Linked DNA regions of Prochlorococcus marinus str. AS9601. The protein of the gene in region 1 binds, or shares a complex with, the protein of each later gene. Links are inferred from orthologs where the notes say so. Each region holds a gene or a part of one and is shown in the gene's direction. Other genes may lie near its edges. The genes, in order: carA and carB.

Region 1 (10,047 bases):
TTTTCATTTTTATATATTAGCTTTTAATTATTAAATGTAAATTGCTAATAATTGTTTAGGCAAGTTTATAATCTTTTGGAATATCTTAAATTTTTTTTATATGGCTTGATCCAAGGTTTCACTGAATTTATTCCTGTTAGTAGCACCGCTCATTTAAAAGTTATATCTCTTTTTTTAGGTATTGATGATCCTGGCGCATCTTTGTCAGCTACTATTCAACTTGGAAGTGTTTTAGCCATAGCTTGGTATTTTAAAAATGATATTTTTAATTTTAGAAGTCAATCTTCAAAAAAACTTATTGCATATCTCTTACATAAAAGATTATTACGGTCAATTTTGATTGGCACTATCCCAATTGTTTTGCTTGGTGGGAGTATAAAATTATTTGTCCCTTATTTTTTTGATAACGTTCTTCGTTCAAATTTATCAATAGCATTGGTCTCATTTCTAATGGCTTTTTTTATGTACTTGGCCGATAGTTCGAGAAGAGGTTCTATTAATATTAAAAACCATAATTATTCAAATAGCTTTTTGATAGGTTTCTTTCAAGCATTTGCAATTTTTCCTGGTGTTTCAAGATCGGGGATCACTATTTCTAGTGCTTTAATATCAGGATGGGAGAGAGGCGATGCTGCAAAATTTTCTTTTCTTTTAGGGATCCCAGCTATTTCTCTTGCTGCGATTGTTGAGTTTATTTCTTCTTTTAATGATTTTTTTGCATTAGGTTTTTTCCCTCTTTTTGTTGGACTTATTACCACATTTGTGTCCTCTTTATTAGCAATAGATTTCTTATTAAAGTATTTTTCATCAAATGGGTTGAAAATATTTATTATCTATCGAGTAATTTTTGGTATAGTAATCCTTTTGAATTTATAACTGGATGAAAAAATATTTTTTGCAATTGTGTTAAGGTTTTAAAAAAAATCTTTCTAATGAACATTTTTATATCTTTCCAATTAGGTGAAGTGGAAGTTTCAAATCTAACTATATTGGTTTTAGCTTTTTTTTCTTCCTTTACGTTTATAGCAGTAGGAATAAGTTCATATAAACTATACAAATCTCTTATAAATGAAGACGATAAATAATCGGAACGGCGGGATTTGAACCCACGACCCCCACTACCCCAAAGTGGTGCGCTACCAAACTGCGCTACGCCCCGTGTCTTTACTATAAAGATTAGATTGATTTAAATGTTATTCTTTATGGGATTGTTATCAGATCTCAATACACACTTGTCAACTTCCCAATTAAAGTTTTCCCATATATGATCCTCTAATTTATAGTTGCTTCCAGAAAAAACTCCTAACTTAACTTTTGTAGGTGAAGCGGAACAATACTGCCTGCTTCCAGCTGATGCAAGATATTGTTGATGGTACTGTTCAGCATAAAAATATGAATCAATCATTTTTATTTCCGTTTCAATTAAACCAAAATTCTTTTTGCTTAGTTCCGTTTGATATTGTTCCTTACTGGCTAATATGATTGGAATATTATTTTCATTTTTGTAATATATTGCTGATCTATATTGTGTTCCCATATCATTACCTTGTCTGTTTTTTTGAGTAGGGTCATGACATTCCCAAAACATTTTTAATAAGTCACTTAAATCAATTTGCCTTTTATCCCATATAACTCTTACAACTTCTGAATGACCAGTTAAGCCGGAACATACTTCATAATAAGTTGGATTGTTTTTTTCTCCTCCAGCATAACCTACAGAAGTTGTGATAACTCCAGGAAGTTTCCAAAAACATTTTTCAGCACCCCAGAAACAACCACATCCAAAAATTATTTCATCTTCTTCTAAGTTAGGATCTTTTTTGATATCTGTTTTTAATATTCTATGTAATGAATAAGCATCATTAGTTAAATTTACCTCCTCATTATTCATGATGTTTTTCAAGAATTTAAACATAATTTAAATCTATTTATTATAAGAAAAAAAATTACTTTTAGCTCTTAACAATTCTGGTGGCTAGTTCTCTATCCCAAAGTTGTTTATATAGTCCATTTACTTTTACTAAATCTTTATGAGTCCCTTCTTGTATTATTTCTCCTTTATCCATCACTAAAACCCTATCACAGGTAGCTGCAACAGAAAGTTGGTGACTAATCATTATGATTGTTTTATTACTTCTATTACTCATTTCATCTATTATTCTTGCTGCAGTTTTATTATCTACGCTCGCTAAAGCATCATCAAGAACAACAATAGGAGAATCAACAAGTAGTGATCTTCCTAGTGCAGTTCTTTGCCTTTGTCCACCACTTAATGTAATACCTCTTTCACCAACAATAGTTTTAAACCTTTGTGGAAAACTATTGATATCATCAATTAATCCAGCTTTTGTTGCACTTTCTTTAACTAAATATTTAGAAGCTTTGGGTTCTCCAAAACTTAGGTTTTCTGAGATTGTAGAAGTGAATAAGAATGCTTCTTGAGGAACGATTGAAATATTTTTTCTAAGATCGCTTAATTTTAAAGTTTTTACATCAATTTCATCTAAAAATAATTGATTGTCTGGTATTTCAATAGTCCGTCCTAGTGACTTTGCTAGTGTTGTCTTTCCACAGCCTACTGGGCCAACTATTGCAATAAGTTCTCCAGGATAAATTTTAAAATTGAGACTATTTAATGAATTAAATTTTGATCCTGGATACTTTATCGTTAAATTTTTTGCTTCTAATAATCCTTTAATCTTTCTTTTTAAAAATTTAGTTTCTTCTCTATCTACAATATTTGGGTTATTCTGAAAGATTTCTTCAACACGATCTAAACTTACTTGACCAAGTTGAAAAGTATTTAAGGTAAAACCTAATAATGCAGTTGGGAAGACAAGTCTTTCTACGTAAAGAATTAAAGCTACTAAACCACCTATAGAGATAAATCCACTCTCTAATTGAAAAGTTCCTAATGATAATAAAATTAATAAAGAAATTGAGGAAATCCCTTGTAATAAGGGGAATAGGGTACTCGCTGTTCTTGCAAGTTTGATCGCTGAATTTCGATAGTCATTATTATATATGCTAAATTCTTTTTTCTCTGCATTCTCTTGGGCATAAATTTTAATGGCGCTTATGCCAGATAAGTCTTCTTGTATTAGATCACTAAGTTTTGATAATGATTCTTGTTGAGCTTTTCTTTGATTAACCATTCTGCCGCCAAATAGACTTACAATTCCAAGGATTAATGGGAAAATCATTAAAGCTGATATTGTTAATGTTTTATTAATCGAAAACATTGAAGGAATAGTGAATGAATAAGCTAAGACAATGTTGCACAAGCTTAAAACTGTAAACCCCAAAAGTCTTCTTATGTTTTCTACATCACTTGTAGCTCTACTAATAATGTCTCCACTACCTTTTTTTTGTATCCATTCAGGATCTTGAATAAGTAAATGGTCAAATAGTTTTTGTCGAAGATTTACTTCTACTTTTCTACCTATTCCGAAGACAATCTGTCTAGATAATAATCTTATTAAACCCATACAAGTTGCTAAAAATATTAACCATAAAGATTTAGAAATAACAAAATCCGAAGAGAACCCATTTTGTAATTGGTCAATTATATTTTTTACTTCTAAGGGTATAACAACACTTAGTATATTTACGATTAAGAGAGCTAAAGCTCCATATAAGAATTCTTTTTTGTAAGGTCTTAGGTATTTAGTTATAACTTTTATCTTTAAATTTTTCATTTTATTTTGCCGATATGATTAAGATAATGTTTCATTTTTGAATATGTGAGCTAATTTTATAAATGATTCAGTATTTATTTATGGGTAACGATCAAACTCATCCATTACATGAAACCGATAAAAACATTATAGATTCCCTTATAACTCAAGAAACACCAGATGATCTCGACTTTATAAATTTAGCTAGATTAATAAATCGTTATACCAATTTCCCAGGAGAAATTGAAATTAAAAACGATATTGAAAAAATTTTAAATTTTTGGAAGATCACTAAAGATGAACTTTTTTCAAAAACAAAAATTATTTGGTCAAAAAACTTCAGGCCTTCTAATACAAATAAAGATTTAGTTGGCTCAGGTTTTGATACCTCAAATTGAATTTTATCTTCATAATTTTTCTTCCATAAATAAATGTCCTCTAATCTTTCAAACTCTCAAATCCTAAATAATTTATTGGAGGGAAGGAACCTTGATGAATTAACTTCTAGATCCTTAATGCAAAGATGGCTTAATGATGAAATTTCAGATGTAGAAACAGGAGCTTTTTTGAGTGCTTTGAGAGCTAAGAGCTCTACGGGTGTAGAACTAAGTTCTATGGCTGAGGAACTCTTAAATGTTTGCAAATTGCCAGTAGCAAGACCAAATTTGTATTTAGTAGATACCTGTGGAACTGGAGGGGATGGAGCAAATACATTTAATATTTCAACTGCAGTAGCATTTGTAGCTGCATCTTGTGGAGTAAAAATTGCAAAACACGGAAATAAAAGTGCTAGTGGCAAAGTTGGCTCTGCCGATGTTTTGTTGAATCTTGGTTTGGATTTAAATTGTTCATTAGAAAAAGTAATCACAGCTGTAAGTGAAATTGGAATAACTTTTTTGTTTGCACCTGTTTGGCATAAATCGTTAATAAAACTAGCTCCTTTAAGAAAGACTCTTGGAATAAGGACAGTATTTAATCAACTTGGACCATTGGTAAACCCTTTAAGACCCAATGCGCAAGTTTTGGGTGTTGCTTCTGAGGATCTTTTAGAACCTATGGGGAGAGCGCTTTTAAAAATGGGGATGAATAGAGCAATAGTCGTATATGGTTCTGGCGGCCTTGATGAAGCTTCTCTTCAAGGAGAAAATAAATTAGTTCTTGTTGAGAATGGAGAATTACGATTTTCAAAAATAAATATTTCAAATTTTAATCATGAAAATATTGCTAACGAAAAGCTTGTGGTTTCTGATCAAGAATCTAACGAAGAAATATTAAAGAGTGTCTTAAATGGTTCCGGACAAATATCTCATATTAATGTAGTTGCCTTGAATTCTGCTTTAGTGCTTTGGGCAGCAGGAATTGAGGATGATTTGAATGAAGGATTTAATAAAGCTTTATTTTCTATAAATCAAGGAGATCCTTGGAAAAAGTTTTTACTTTTAAAAAATTATTTACAAACAAATTAATTAGTTTCAAATTGATGATTAATCCATATAAGAAAAACGCGAAATTAGTTTTAAGTAATGGTATTGTATTTCCGGGATTCTTTTTTGGTGCTTCTGGTACTGCAGTTGGTGAAATAGTTTTTAATACGGGAATGACCGGATATCAGGAAGTTATTACTGATCCTAGTTATTATGGACAAATTTTAACGTTTACTTATCCAGAGATTGGAAATACTGGTATTAATTTTGAAGATTCAGAATCCAATATTAATATCAAAGGTATAATTGTTAGAAATTTTTCATCTAATAACAGCAATTGGAGATCTAAAAAGAATTTTAATCAATGGTTAGTGGAGAAAAATATCATTGGTCTATACGGAATTGATACAAGGGCTCTTGTTAAGATTTTAAGATCTACTGGCGCAATGAATGGAGTTATTACCTCTCTAGATAAAACTGATGAAAGTTGTTTAAAGATAATTCAGGATACACCAAAGATGGAGGGATTAAATTTATCAAAAGTTGTTTCAACAAAGCAACAATATTTATGGAATAGTCATACACAAACAGTTTTTGATTTAAGAAAAAGATATGATGAATCTTCTAAAAAGTTAAAAATAGTGGCAATTGATTTTGGAATTAAAAATTCAATTTTAAATAGACTCGTATCCCATGGTTGTGAAGTTTTGGTTTTACCTTCTCGATCTTCTCTAAATGATGTCCTGTCTAACAAGCCGGATGGTATATTTTTCTCAAATGGTCCAGGCGATCCTTCTACTGTTTCTGAAGGTATAGACCTAGCAAAATCACTCATAGAATATGGTGAAATTCCTATGTTTGGTATATGCCTTGGCCACCAAATATTTGGATTAGCACTAGGTGGCTCAACTTATAAATTATCTTTTGGCCATCGTGGTTTAAATCACCCTTGTGGTCAAAATAACAAGATAGAGATAACTAGTCAGAACCACGGTTTTGCTATTGATCCTAATTCTCTACCAAAGAATTTAGTTAGAATAACCCATTACAACCTTAACGATAATACTGTGGCTGGCCTAGAAGTTAATAATAAGCCAATATTTAGTGTGCAATATCATCCAGAAGCAGGACCTGGCCCACATGATTCAGATTATTTATTTAAAAAATTTGTTTCTCTAATGTTAGAAAGATGTTGACATATTGTTTTCTTTTGATTTGATAATTACATTTGATACATTAATTTTTTGGAGGGATTAGATCATAGAAGATTTCCAGAAGTTAACGGTTTCTTTAAGAGGAAACCTTGAGGTAAAAACAAACATTATTGTTTTTTCCTTTAAAGGCCAACTTGATGCTTTCTCAGAAAAACAATTCAAGACTTTTGTTACTAATAATTTAAAAAATGAGCTTCCATTCGTTATTGATCTTACAAAAATAGATTTTTTAGATTCTTCGGGTCTTGGAGCACTTGTTCAGACTGCAAAAGATTGCAAAAAATCTAAGCATGGGTTCTCAGTCGTTGGCAATTCGAGAGTGGCCCAAACGATTAAACTTGTTCGTCTAGGGGATTTTCTTAATTTGAAGTCAAGCCTTGAAGATGCATTAAATTATTTGAAAAATTGAATTATTGGATTCAAAACTTGGTTCCATATGGATCTCCCGATGATATAGGTGTTATTCAACTTGCTTGGCTTGGAGATTCTGTATGGGAGCTTCACCAAAGACTAAAGCATGTTCATTTTCCTTTAAAGTCTAAAGATCTCCATTTATCAGTAGTAAACGAAGTCAAAGCAAAATCTCAGTCAAAATCATTAAGTCAAATTGAACATTTATTAAATTCAAATGAAGTGGATCTAATTAGGCGTGCTAGAAATAAAACAAAGAGATATCCAAAGTCTTCAGACCCTACCATATACTCTAGAGCAACTGGTTTTGAAACTCTTATTGGCTGGCTATTTTTAAAAGATCCTCAAAGGCTATCAAAACTTTTTGAATATTTAGAATTAAAAATAGATTGAATCTATGAAAAACTCCTCTAAAAAAAAATTCCCAGGAAAAAATAATAAAGAATACAAAAAAAACTCAGATTTTGGTTATTACCCAAAAAATAAAAATCGTTCTGAAAAAATTGATAGATTATCGAACAATTCTGATAAATATAAGAATGTTGAAAATTTAAATAAAAATGAAAAGGATAGTACTTTTTCATCTTTAAAAAGAAAAAAGCCAACATTTAAATCTAATATAGGTCTTCATAATAAAAATCCTGATATTAATCAAGAGTTTAATAACAAGAAAAATTTTGATGATTGGATATGGGGCAAACATTCGGTTTATGAGGCTCTTAGTAGTGAAAGAGCAATTAATAGGATTTGGTGTACATCGGAAATCTTTTCTTCAGATAAATTCTATATTTTGCTTAAGGATCTTAAATCAAAAGGAGTGCTTATTGAAGAAGTTTCTTGGAACAGGCTTTCGCAATTAACTTATGGTGCTTCACATCAAGGCATCGCATTACAGTTGGCATGTTCTAGAACAATATCCCTAGAACAATTAATCGATTTTTCTAGACACAACTGCGCAAATCCCATAATACTTGCATTGGATGGTATTACTGATCCGCATAATGTTGGTGCGATCATTAGATCAGCGGAAGCATTTGATTGCAAGGGCATCATCATTCCTCAGAGAAGATCCGCTGGATTGACAGGAACAGTAGCTAAAGTGGCTGCAGGAGCCTTAGAACACGTGCAAGTAAGTAGAGTTGTAAACCTAAATAGAGCACTTGAGGAACTTAAGAAAAATGGTTTTATTGTTGTTGGCCTATCTGGAGATGGCCAATTATCTATCTCAAATTTTCTTGAAAAAGCCCCTTTGGTAGTTATAGTCGGTTCAGAAGAAAAAGGTATTTCTTTACTTACTCAAAAAAAATGCGATTTTCTATTAAGTATTCCCCTTAGAGGTAAGACTTCAAGTTTAAATGCATCTGTAGCGGCCGCTATATCACTATTTCACTTGACAAGTATATAAATTTATTTGTTAATAATCATTGTTTTTAAAGCCCTCTAAAATGTTGTTGTTTCCGTATATTTATATGTTTAATAAAAATTTATTGAATTTTCGCTACAAAATTGTATAGAATTTAACAAGAATTGATGGCTAATTGGCCAAAAAAATTGATTAGAAACTTTGGAAACAAACTCGGGTTAGCCTGGTGGGCTAAAATTGAGACGGAACATCCTAGTGGTACTTACTGGTTCGGTCCATTTATTACTAAACGTAGTTTAAAAGAAAATATCCCTTCTTTTATTAATGATCTTTCTGATGAAGGGTCTAAAAACATTAAACATAGTTTAGTTCGCTGCAAAAAAGAAGAACCACTTACTGTTTGATAATTTTTAATTTAAGAAATAAATCAAGGAATGAACTTTAATTCTTTAAGAAAAGAAATTACTAGCAATAATGCTTCTGTTAAGGAATTAGTTAATGATTTTTTTGTAAAAATCGATCATAAGGACTCTAAGATTAATTCATATATTTGTACTACAAAAGATAATGCTATCGCGCAAGCAGAGGATATTGATAAATTAATTCAAAATAATGAAAAACTTCCTCCTCTCGCAGGGATGCCAATAGCAATAAAGGATAATATTTGCACCAAAGGAGTTGCAACAACTTGTGCGAGTAATATGCTCAAAAACTTTGTTGCACCTTATGAATCCACAGCTTCTAGTAAATTATGGTCTTCAGGGGGAATTTGTTTAGGAAAAACAAATTTAGACGAATTTGCAATGGGTAGTTCAACGGAAACTTCTGTATTTGGAGTTACTTCAAATCCTTGGGATATTAATAGAGTGCCAGGAGGTAGTTCAGGCGGTAGTGCTGCTTCAGTTGCCGCTGGATTTTGTGCAGCTGCTATAGGTTCTGATACAGGAGGATCAATAAGGCAACCAGCTTCTTTTTGTGGCGTCGTAGGTCTTAAACCTACTTATGGCAGAGTTAGCAGATGGGGACTTGTAGCATTTGCTAGCTCTCTTGATCAAATTGGTCCAATTACAAATACTGTTTCAGATGCAGCTGAAATTCTTCATTCAATATCTGGTAAAGACCCCTTTGACTCAACATGTCTTGATAAGCCAGTACCAAATTATTTGACTGACCTAAATAAATCTATAAAGGGCTTAAAAATTGGAATCATTAAAGAGTGTTTTGAACACCCAGGGCTTAATCCAGAAGTTAAGGAATCTGTTCTTTCTGGAGTTGATAGGTTCCAAGCTTTAGGTGCTGAAATTATCGAAGTTGAATGTCCTAGATTTAACGATGGAATTGCGACATATTATGTCATTGCACCATCTGAAGCCTCCGCAAATTTAGCTAGATATGATGGCGTTAAATATGGCTACAGATCGAATGAGGGTTCAAATCTTATAGATATGACTTCAAAAAGTAGAGCTGAAGGTTTTGGAGATGAGGTACAGAGAAGAATTTTGATAGGTACTTATGCTTTGTCAGCCGGATACAGTGATGCCTATTACAAGAAGGCACAAAAAGTAAGGACGCTTATAAGAAAAGATTTTGATAATGCGTTTAAGAAAGTAGATGTTTTATTAACTCCAACCTGCCCAACCACTGCTTTTTTGAAGGGAGATTTTGTCAATGATCCACTTTCAATGTATTTATCTGATCTATTAACTGTTCCCGCTAATTTGGCAGGCCTCCCAGCAATCAGTATTCCTTGTGGTTTTGATACTAAAGGATTACCTATAGGACTGCAATTAATAGGCAATGTACTAGAGGAAGATAGAATATTGAATGCCGCAAATATCTTTGAAATTGATGCTCATGTAATTAAGAAAAGACCTTTATTTTAAATTTGTATTAATAATTAATTTGTAATCACAAATTATAGATCTTTTAGAAATCTTCTCTATCTTATATATATAAAT
Region 2 (11,102 bases), 130 kb from region 1 along the record:
TTTCAATTACTAAAAAAGCAGCCGTGAAGCTGCCTCTCTATGGTGGCGGGGGGGAGATTTGAACTTCCGACCTTCGGGTTATGAGCCCGACGAGCTACCAGACTGCTCTACCCCGCGTCATATACATAGCATACATCTGAAAGGGTTATTTTTCCCGTTTTTTAGGATTCTTGGAATTTTAATTTACCTTTAACTTCAAGTCGCACTCCTTCAGAAAAATTAAACACCTTTTCTTCGATGTCTTGAATTCTTAAGTCAGATATCCACTCTAACTGTTTTAGTATGTGTAAACTAACTGCGTGTTTTGCTCTTTTTGAACCGTCTTCTACTTTTAAAGCTAATCCTATCCCTTCATTTACCTTACATAGACACTGTATTCCTTCGGCACCACCTTTACCTATAACTTTCCCATGAGAAGCTTTGATTATTTCGGTATCAAATTTATTGTTGTCACTTATCATTGTTGGATTTAACGTAAAAGCTCTACTGATTTGTTCTAATTCAGCATTTTCTGAACTACTTAGAAGTGAATATAACCTCGACATCTCTACTAGTTTTAAATAAAGGGTAGGGGCACCACAATCATCACGTTCTGCGCTTATTTCAGATGCCGGGATTCCAAGTAATTCAGAAACAATTCTAAATATTTCGATTTGAAGTGGATGATCCCCTTTTAAATAACTATCTAATGGCCAATTCATTTTTTTGCATGTAGCTAAAAAAGCAGCATGTTTACCAGAACAATTATGTTCTAATGGACTTATCTTAGTTTTTGGACATTTCAGGTTATTAATGTCAATGTCATATTCCCATAAAATTTTGAAAGCTTCCCTTGCATGAATTTTTGAACCACTATGTGACCCGCAAGCTAAAGCAATTGATTTTGATTCATTAGTTATATTTGATGCGGCTCCACTACTTACGAAAGGTATTGCTTGAAAGGGTTTAAGTGCTGACCTTATGAAACTTTTATATTCTGGATTTCCTGCACACATTAAAACCCTCCCTTTTTTGTCAGTAATAACAGCATGAATTTTATGTATTGATTCAATATTTGACCCTCTCATTAAGGTTGCTTGTAAAGGAGGATTGTTAGAGGTGTAGAGGTTTTTGAAATTAGAACTCATTTAAAAATTAATGTATTGAAAAATTAAAATTCCCGATAAAGCTAAGACTGAAATAATAGAAAAAATTTGAATTAAATTTTTTAAAATAGGCTTTACCTCAATTGAGGCAATAAGTGATTCTTTTTCTTTTAAAACTAATGGTTTTTCCCAAACTTGGCCGTCATACCAACCCGATTCCTCGTATTCAACTTTTTCTGATCTTAATCTTTTAAAAATATGATTCCATCCTAAATATAACCTTATTGAAATTAAAAGAGGTATTGATAAGCTGCTAAAAAAACTTAATAGAGTATATTTTAAGAGAGATGTTTTAAAATATACACTTCCTGAAGAAATTACAAGAAATAGAAGGAAAGCTCCTAACCAGAACTTTATTAAAATAAGAATAAGTGATTTTTTTGTTTTTGGCCAAGAAAAAATTTTAGATTTTGATAATTCGATGAATTCATTTGAGGGTTGTTGCTCTATAGGGACAGGACATTTATATTCGTTCATAAAATAAAAATTATGGAAATATAAGATTATCTCCATTACTCCAGAATGATTCGAGGTCATAAAATTTTCTTATCTCTGGTTGAAAAATATTTACAATCAAATCACCATAATCGAGTAAAGCCCATTTCGCTTCGTTAACCCCTTCTTTGCGTAATGGTTCAATTCTAGCCTTCTCTCTAAGCTCACCCTCTACAGAGCTAGTTATAGATCTAACTTGTACGTCAGATAATCCTTCTGCAATCAAAATCCACTCACTGATAAATGATACTTTGTCAATTTTTATAAGCTTTATATCTTTTGCCTTTTTTTCATCACATGCTTTAGCTGCCATTAAAACCAAACTTTTATTGTCCATAAACATTTTCACTCGAAACTGATTTTTCTGAACCTTCCTGCTGAGATAATTCTGATCTTGCTTTCTCTGCACTTTTTCTTAAGGCATCTAATCTATCTTCAAAGAAACTCCTTTTTTTCTTTTTTCGTGTCTTATCTATTAATTCCTTTAACGCTCCTCCAAGACTCTTATAAGCATTTGGAATGCTGTATCCAAATCTACAAGCAAGATCTATAGCCACTTCATCTGCATAAATAGCATCTTGAAGTTTTTTTTCAGAATTATTTTTTAAATATAATCTATACCCTGCAAAACTTGACAAACCAAGCGCAAGTAATAAAAGTAAGCCATCTTGGACCCACAACTCTCCTATCGCCCCACCAAGTCCTATGGCAAGAGCTGCCATTTCCCATCCATCTCTAGGAATTGTGTCATTTTGAATTTTCCCGACCTCGTGCCAAAATAATAGATTTCTGTGGTCAATAGCAAAATTATCCCATTCATCTAAATCTATTTGGATTTCTACTTCGTCACGACCTATCTCCTCAAGTGTTATTAGAGGTGGGTCTATAGCCGCAGCAGCTTCAACAAATACCCAACTTTCATTCTCTGGAGGCAACAAATTTTTAAGTCGCTGAAGTTCGCTCATAAAAAATTAATTTCTTTCAATACTATAGAAACAAATGTTGCTTTTCAAGTAACTTGATTAACATCTGATGATTTATAAGTAGCATGAGATAAATGAAGGTTTAAATTATGCCTCAAAGAGGTGATCTTAAAAAAATTCTTATTCTAGGTTCGGGCCCGATTGTTATAGGACAAGCATGTGAATTTGATTACTCTGGTACTCAAGCTTGCAAAGCTTTAAGAAATGCTGGTTATGAAGTTGTCTTGATAAATTCAAATCCAGCATCAATAATGACTGATCCTGAGATAGCGAGCAAAACATATATAGAACCATTGACTCCTGAAATTGTTTCTCAAATCATATTAAGAGAAAAACCTGATGCGATTCTTCCTACTATGGGAGGTCAAACCGCATTGAATCTTGCGGTTAAATTATCAGAGTCAGATTTTTTAAAAGAAAATAATGTTGAATTAATTGGTGCTGATTTAAGAGCTATTAATAAAGCTGAAGATAGAAAATTGTTTAAAGAATCGATGGAGAAAATTAATGTAAATGTTTGTCCGTCTGGGATTGCATCTAACTTGGATGAAGCTGTGGAGGTATCAAAAAAAATTAGTTCCTATCCTCTTATAATAAGGCCTGCATTTACATTAGGTGGTGTAGGAGGTGGAATCGCTTTTAACCTTGAAGAATTTGTTGTGTTGTGTAAATCAGGTTTAGAGGAAAGTCCAAGTAATCAAATATTGATTGAAAAATCACTTATTGGATGGAAGGAGTTTGAACTAGAGGTAATGAGAGATACTGCTGACAATGTAGTAATAATTTGCAGTATTGAAAATTTAGACCCAATGGGAGTCCACACTGGAGATTCTATTACTGTCGCTCCTGCACAGACTTTAACAGATAAGGAGTATCAGAGATTGAGGGATTTGTCATTAAAAATTATTCGAGAGGTAGGAGTCGAAACAGGAGGGAGTAATATTCAATTTGCACTAAATCCATCTAATGGAGAAGTAATTGTCATTGAAATGAATCCCCGTGTGAGTAGATCCTCTGCTTTGGCAAGTAAAGCAACTGGATTTCCCATTGCTAAGATTGCAGCTTTATTATCTGTTGGCTATACACTTGATGAGATTATTAATGACATTACAAAAAAAACACCTGCATGTTTTGAGCCGTCAATTGATTATGTAGTTACTAAGATTCCAAGATTTGCCTTTGAAAAGTTTAAAGGCTCTACAAATACTTTAAGCACTGCCATGAAATCCGTTGGTGAGTCAATGGCAATAGGTCGTTCTTTTGAAGAATCATTTCAGAAAGCATTAAGGTCATTAGAAGTCGGTGTTTTTGGATGGGAATGTGATTCTCTAGATGAATTTAAAAATGAAAGTCACATTAAAAATAGTTTAAGAAACCCTACATCTGAAAGAATTCTCATGGTTAAGAAAGCTATGCAGCTTGGAAAAACTAATTCTTATATTCAAGAAGTTACAAATATAGATTTATGGTTTATCGAGAAATTACGTAATATCTTTAATTTTGAAAATGAATTTTTGAAAGAAAAGGAACTTTATACTCTAGATAGGGATTTGATGTTACATGCTAAACAATTAGGCTTTTCAGATCAACAGATAGCAAAGTTAACTAATTCTGATTTTTTTGAAGTGAGAAGATATAGAAAAAAACTTAATATAATTCCAATTTATAAGAATGTTGATACTTGTTCAGCAGAATTCTCGTCATCAACTCCCTATCATTATTCAACTTACGAAGAGGCATTCATAAATTTTAATTCTCAAACTTTTGATAGCGAGATTTCAGAAAATAGTAAATCAAAAAAAATTATGATTCTAGGAGGAGGTCCAAACAGAATTGGTCAGGGAATAGAATTTGATTACTGTTGTTGTCATGCATCATATCAAGCCTCCACAAATGGTTATAAAACAATAATGGTTAATAGTAACCCTGAAACTGTATCAACAGATTATGATACTAGCGATATTTTATATTTTGAGCCTGTAACTTTGGAAGATGTGCTCAACATAATAGAGGCTGAAAATCCTTATGGTTTAATTGTTCAATTTGGAGGCCAAACCCCACTGAAATTATCATTACCTTTATCTGAATGGCTTAAATCTAATGAAGGGCTCAGAACTGGATCAAAAATTCTTGGGACTTCTCCAATATCTATCGATTTAGCAGAAGATAGAGAGGAATTTACAAAAATACTTAAAGAATTAGCTATTAGACAACCTTTAAACGGTATTGCACATAATCAAAAAGAAGCGGCGGTTGTAGCAAAAAATATAGGGTTCCCCTTGGTTGTAAGACCTTCTTATGTTTTAGGAGGAAGGGCAATGGAAATTGTTAAAGATGAGAATGAATTATCTAGATACATCTCTGAAGCAGTTAAGGTATCTCCTGATCATCCAATACTTCTTGATCAATATTTGAATAATGCTATTGAGATAGATGTTGATGCTTTGTGCGATTCAGAGGGTTCGGTTGTTATTGCTGGTCTAATGGAACATGTTGAACCGGCAGGAATTCATTCTGGAGACTCAGCATGTTGTTTGCCATCCATTTCTCTTTCAAAATCCACCATAGAAAATGTAAAGAAATGGACTAAATTAATTGCACAAAGATTAAATGTTGTTGGTTTAATTAATTTGCAATTTGCAGTAACGAATACAAATAACAAAGAAAAAAAATTATTTATTCTTGAAGCAAATCCAAGAGCATCAAGGACAGTCCCATTTGTTTCAAAAGCCATAGGTAAACCAGTTGCAAAATTAGCTACCCAGTTAATGCAAGGTTTTACATTAGAAGATGTTAATTTCACACAAGAATTTTACCCAAAATATCAGGCAGTAAAAGAAGCTGTTTTACCTTTCAAAAGATTTCCTGGATCTGATACATTACTTGGTCCTGAAATGAAATCTACTGGAGAAGTAATGGGCTTAGCTAAAGATTTTGGAATTGCTTATGCCAAGTCGGAATTGGCTGCAGGAAATGGTGTGCCTTCAGAAGGAGTGGCTTTTTTGTCTACAAATGATTTAGATAAAAAACTTCTTGAGGAAGTTGCTAGAGAATTGATGATTTTAGGATTTAAATTAATCGCAACAAAAGGGACAGCTGCATATTTGATTAATCTAGGCATTCAAGTTGAAGAAGTGCTAAAAGTTCACGAAGGTAGACCAAATATTGAGGATCTAATTCGTTCTGGACTTGTTCAATTAATAATTAATACTCCAATCGGCTCACAGGCTCTACATGACGACGCTTATTTAAGACGTGCTGCTTTAGAATATAATATTCCAACTTTTACAACCATTCCTGGAGCAAAGGCAGCGATTAAAGCAATCAAAGCATTGCAATGTAATAATATTGATTCTTATTCTCTTCAAGAAATCCATAATTTTTAAAATTTACTTTAAATTTTTTAGTTTTTCTCTTAATTGATTAGCTAAAGAGTTTCGGCTTATAGAAATTAATTTGAGAGTATCTTGATGCATTTTAAGTTGTGTCTCGGCTATCTGTAATACTTTTATTGATTCTTTAATTTCATTAGAAAGTTCATTTATTAAGTATTTTTTCCCATCAAAGGTTAAAACTGGATTTGCAGAATCATTTGTGTTTTCGCTCATGGACTTACCTTTTTAATAAATAAAATAGGGTTATTATTTTTTAATCAATTGTTTTTCACATAATTCTTTATAAATTCCTGGTTTATTGATTAAATCAAAATGTTTCCCAACTTCAATAATTTCGCCTTTATCGAAAACAAATATTTTATTTGCCTCCTGAGTAGTGGCTAATCTATGAGCAATTACAATAACTGTTCTATCTTTCATAGCCCTATTTAATCCTTCTTGGACTTCAGATTCTGATTCTGCATCTAACGCACTTGTGGCCTCATCTAAAAGAAGAATTGAAGGGTTTCCAAGTATTGCTCTTGCAATTGCGATCCTCTGGATCTGACCTCCTGAGAAATTTGATCCTCTTTCAGTTATCTTAGTTTCATATTTTTCAGGAAGCTTTTCAATAAAGTTATGCGCGTTTGCTTTTTTTGCTGATTCTATAACCTCTTCTTTGCTATAACATCTGCCCATTCTTATTACATCAATAATTTTTCCTGAAAATAAAAAAGGCTGTTGTTGTACTAATGCAATGTTTTTTCTAATATCTTTTGTGTTTAATAATTTGAGATTTATATCATCAATAAAAATGTCTCCACTACTTGGAGATATAAATTTTAATATCAAAGCCAACATTGTACTTTTACCAGCTCCAGATGCTCCAACGAAAGCTGTGACTTCCCCTTTCTTAACTTCTAAATTGATATTTTTAAGAACTTGATTATCTTTTTTGTAAGCGAAATTAACTTTCTTGAAACTTATTTTGCCTTCAAGATTGGATATCCTTTTTAAATTTTCTTTATCATCTTCGTTAGGTTCTAGAGTTAGGTTTTTCAACCTTTTTATTGAAGCTTCTGTTTGTTTATAATCATTAAAATTTGTACTAACATGGCTTATTGGATCAATAAGCATCAATATTGCAGCAAAGAAACTACTAAATTCTTCACTTGTTAGAAGTCCAAGATTTATTCTTGCTGCTCCTAAACCTAATATTGCTAATATTCCAAATGCTTCAACAAATCCTACGACTGGATGTTGAAATGCGAGTAATTTTAATGTTTTATATTTTGCTTTTTTATTTGTACTTAATCTTTTATGAAATCTATTCTCAATCCATTTTTCTGCAGCAAAAGACCTTATCGTCGACATTCCATTTATAGATTCACCTATTAAACTTGCTAGATTACTTGTTGATTCTTGACTTTTTTCAGATGCGGATAAAACTCTTCTTCCAAAACTATTAACTGAAAGAATAATCAATGGTGCTAAAACAGATGTTGATAATGTTAGTGACCAATCTAAATAAAACATATAAATTACAACTGCTATCAATTGTAAAATGCACGGAATAGTATCCTGCACTGTTTTATAAATAACTTCGCTAACTCTATCTGCATCTTCTGTAAGTCTATATGTGATATCCCCGGCTGAAATCTTTTCAACAGAATTCATCTCTATCTTTTGAATTTTGCTGAATAAATTTCCTCTCATTATTTCACTAATTTCTAAAGATGGTTTTGCTATGAATACATCTTGTCCAAATTGAGCAATTTTCTGAACTAAAAATACAAATAATGACTTCACTATTATGTTAGTTACTTTTGTTAGGTCACCAGATCCAATCGCGGGGATTAAGTTTCCAGCAAAATAAGCTAACAAGGGCCAACATGCTACATAAATAAGCATGCATATAAAACCTCTAATAAACCTATTCGAATATGGTCTGACTGGTGGTATTAATCTCAAGTTATTATATATTTTATAATTTATCCTACTTTATCAATATATTTGGGTATAAAAAACAATGAAATTAGATCAATTCTTAAAATGGAAAAATTTGGTCTCTTCTGGTGGAGAAGCAAAAATTTTTATTAAATCCGGTTCTGTCAAAGTTAATGGTTTAATAGAAACTAGGAGAGGAAGAAAATTAAATAAGGGAGATAAAGTTATATTTCTAAAAAATGAATTATTTTTTGAATAATTGGCCTATTAAACTCAATATATATTAATATGATTTTCTTGGAGATAGTATTTTGAGAAAATCTGTTATTGCTGGTAATTGGAAAATGCACATGACTTGTGCTGAGGCTAAGTCTTATTTAAAAGAGTTTATACCTTTAATAAAAGATATAAATGAAGATCGTAAAGTAGTTATTGCTCCACCTTTTACTGCTATTTCAACCTTTTCTAATCATTCTGATTTTGATTATTTAGATATTTCTAGTCAAAATATTCATTGGGAAGATCAAGGAGCATTTACTGCTGAAATATCACCAAAAATGCTTCTTGAACATGGTGTCTCATATGCAATCGTTGGACATAGTGAACCAAGGAAATATTTTAGTGAAAGTGATGAACAAATTAATAAAAGAGCAGTTTTTGCTCAATCAAGTGGACTTACTCCAATAGTTTGTGTAGGAGAAACATTAGAACAAAGAGAGAGAGGAGAAGCTGTAAGAGTTATTACTAGACAAGTTGAACAAGGATTAGAAAACACAGATCCATCTAATTTAATTGTTGCCTATGAACCAATATGGGCTATTGGCACTGGTAAAACATGTCAGGCAGAAGATGCTAATAAGATATGTTCTTTGATTCGGAAATTAATTGGTTTTGATGATGTAATTATTCAATATGGAGGATCCGTTAAACCTAATAATATTGACGAAATCATGTCAATGAGTGACATAGATGGGGTTTTAGTTGGGGGGGCTTCATTAGATCCAAATAGTTTTGCGAGAATTGCAAATTATCAATAAGAAAAATCCATGGCCAAAAGGCTGGGGCCAAAAAACTTCAATAATGGGAGTTATTAATTTAACTCCTGATTCATTTAGTGATGGTGGGGAATTAAACTCTTCAAAAAAAGTTTTAGATCAAGTAAACCATTTCTTGAGCAATGGTGTTGATGTTATTGATCTTGGTGCTCAAAGTACGAGACCTGGGGCTGAAGAAGTAGGATCTAGTATAGAAATTAAAAGATTGATCCCATATCTAAAATTAATAAAATCTGAATTTCCAGATGTTTTAATTTCTATTGATACTTTTAATTCTGAAGTGGCTTACGAAGCTCTTTTAAATGGTGCTAACTGGATAAATGATGTCACGGGAGGAAGAAGAGATATAAAAATTTTGGATGTTGTATCAAAATTCAATTGTCCATTCGTCATAACTCATAGTCGTGGTAATAGTCAAAATATGAATCAACTCTCTAATTACCAGAATGTATTGAGTGATGTTAAGTGCTCGCTTGATAATTTAATAAAGAATGCTTTAGAAAAAAATATATCTGAGAGAAATATAATAGTGGATCCTGGAATTGGTTTTTCAAAAGATATCATTCATAATTTGGAAATCTTGAGAAATTTAGATGCATTTAAAAAATGGAATTTGCCAATTTTGATAGGTGCATCTAGGAAGAGATTTATAGGAGAAATTTTGAATGAGAAAATTCCAAAAGAAAGGGATATAGGAACTCTTGCAATAAGTTGTATTTGTTCTCAATTTAATGTTGACATTGTGAGGGTTCACAACGTCAAGCTAAATTATCAAATCCTGAAAGTAGCTGATAGGATTTACAGAAAATAATAAATTTATTATTCTTTAACTCCCTCGATTTTATCCTCTACCTCTTGGTATAGTTCTTTCAACTGTTCTATATTCTCATCTGAAGTTTCCCAATATCCCCTACCATTGACTTCTAGCAAAGTCCCAACAATTCTCCTGAAACTATTAGGATTAAGATCCATTAATCTTTTCCTCATCTCTTCGTCATTTATAAATGTTTCATTAGTTTCTTCATATACAAAATTATCTACTTGACCACTTGTCGCGCTCCAACCAAGAGTGTAATTAAGTCTGTTAGAGAGTTCTCTAACTCCTTCATAACCAGATTTGAGCATACCTTCATACCACTTAGGATTTAAAAGTTTTGTTCTTGAGTCTAATCTGATAGTTTCTCCAAGTGTTCTGACTTGAGCATTAGAAGTAGTAGTGTCTGCTATATAGCTACTTGGTTCTTTTCCGTCATCTCTAAGTGTCTTAATCAGTTTTGTTGGATCTGAATCAAAATAATGACTTACATCTGTTAATGAAATCTCTGAGGAATCAAGGTTTTGAAATGTAACATCTGCTGTTTTCATTACTGACTCAAATACCTCTCTTTTTTGATTCATCTCACCTGGATTATCAGCATTAAAAGCATAAGTTTTGCGTGATAAATACATTTCTTGTAATTCATTTTCTTCCTCCCATGTTGAATTTTCTACGGCTAAATTAACATTTGAACTGTAACTTCCACTTGCGTTAGAGAATACTCTCGCTGAGGCCTCTCTGATAGAGGTACCTTCTTTTTCTGCTTGTTCTAGTGAATGCTTCCTTACAAAATTAGATTCCAATGGTTCATCAGCCTCAGCGGCTAATTTGACCGCTTGATCTATTAATGCCATCTGATTTATAAATAGATCTCTAAAAACTCCTGAGCAGTTAACGACTACATCTATTCTTGGCCTACCTAATTCTTCTAAAGAGATTAATTCTAATTTGTTGATTCTTCCAACAGAATCTGGTTTTGGTTTAACACCAACAAACCATAAGATTTGAGCAAGTGATTCTCCATAAGTTTTGATGTTATCAGTACCCCATAAAACACAAGCAATTGTTTCAGGCCAGGTCCCTTGCTCTTCCTTTTGTCTCTCAATTAATTTGTCAACAACTGACTTTGCAGCCGCTACAGCTGCTGTAGTAGGGATTGATTGTGGATCAAGTGCATGGATATTTTTACCACTGGGTAAAACACCTGGATTTCTTATAGGGTCTCCACCTGGTCCAGGTAAAACATAATTCCCATCTAATGCTTTAATGAGGCTATCCATTTCTTT

The links.
Region 2: the proteins of carA (region 1) and carB are in contact, whole or in part, in a solved structure (PDB 1KEE), measured with the Escherichia coli proteins. The link is inferred for Prochlorococcus marinus str. AS9601 from one-to-one orthologs.

The regions. Positions count from the first base shown.
Region 1 is NC_008816.1:775,910-785,956, forward strand. What follows is about bases 4,427-7,227. They hold carA (glutamine-hydrolyzing carbamoyl-phosphate synthase small subunit), read left to right. Parts: upstream 4,427-5,157; coding sequence 5,158-6,297; downstream 6,298-7,227. Other genes in these bases: trpD (anthranilate phosphoribosyltransferase), read left to right, coding at 4,427-5,143; A9601_RS18325 (STAS domain-containing protein), read left to right, coding at 6,362-6,724; A9601_RS13460 (ribonuclease III domain-containing protein), read left to right, coding at 6,721-7,119; rlmB (23S rRNA (guanosine(2251)-2'-O)-methyltransferase RlmB), read left to right, coding at 7,124-7,227. Also shown: A9601_RS13420 (hypothetical protein), read right to left, coding at 1-7; A9601_RS13425 (undecaprenyl-diphosphate phosphatase), read left to right, coding at 76-876; peptide-methionine (S)-S-oxide reductase MsrA, read right to left, coding at 1,187-1,915; A9601_RS13440 (ABC transporter ATP-binding protein), read right to left, coding at 1,953-3,698; A9601_RS13445 (DUF3288 family protein), read left to right, coding at 3,779-4,075; more of trpD, read left to right, coding at 4,109-4,426; more of rlmB, read left to right, coding at 7,228-8,131; A9601_RS13470 (DUF1816 domain-containing protein), read left to right, coding at 8,257-8,493; Asp-tRNA(Asn)/Glu-tRNA(Gln) amidotransferase subunit GatA, read left to right, coding at 8,524-9,972. UniProt on the Escherichia coli protein: Small subunit of the glutamine-dependent carbamoyl phosphate synthetase (CPSase).
Region 2 is NC_008816.1:901,308-912,409, reverse strand. What follows is about bases 2,354-6,209. They hold carB (carbamoyl-phosphate synthase large subunit), read left to right. Parts: upstream 2,354-2,712; coding sequence 2,713-6,009; downstream 6,010-6,209. Other genes in these bases: A9601_RS14095 (DUF6447 family protein), read right to left, coding at 6,013-6,209; A9601_RS14105 (DUF3318 domain-containing protein), read right to left, coding at 2,354-2,605. In the rest of the region: A9601_RS14120 (asparaginase), read right to left, coding at 162-1,127; A9601_RS14115 (CGLD27 family protein), read right to left, coding at 1,128-1,622; rsfS (ribosome silencing factor), read right to left, coding at 1,633-1,977; more of A9601_RS14105, read right to left, coding at 1,967-2,353; more of A9601_RS14095, read right to left, coding at 6,210-6,231; A9601_RS14090 (ABC transporter ATP-binding protein), read right to left, coding at 6,265-7,908; A9601_RS14085 (RNA-binding S4 domain-containing protein), read left to right, coding at 8,027-8,203; tpiA (triose-phosphate isomerase), read left to right, coding at 8,256-8,981; folP (dihydropteroate synthase), read left to right, coding at 8,965-9,810; A9601_RS14070 (magnesium chelatase subunit H), read right to left, coding at 9,819-11,102. UniProt on the Escherichia coli protein: Large subunit of the glutamine-dependent carbamoyl phosphate synthetase (CPSase).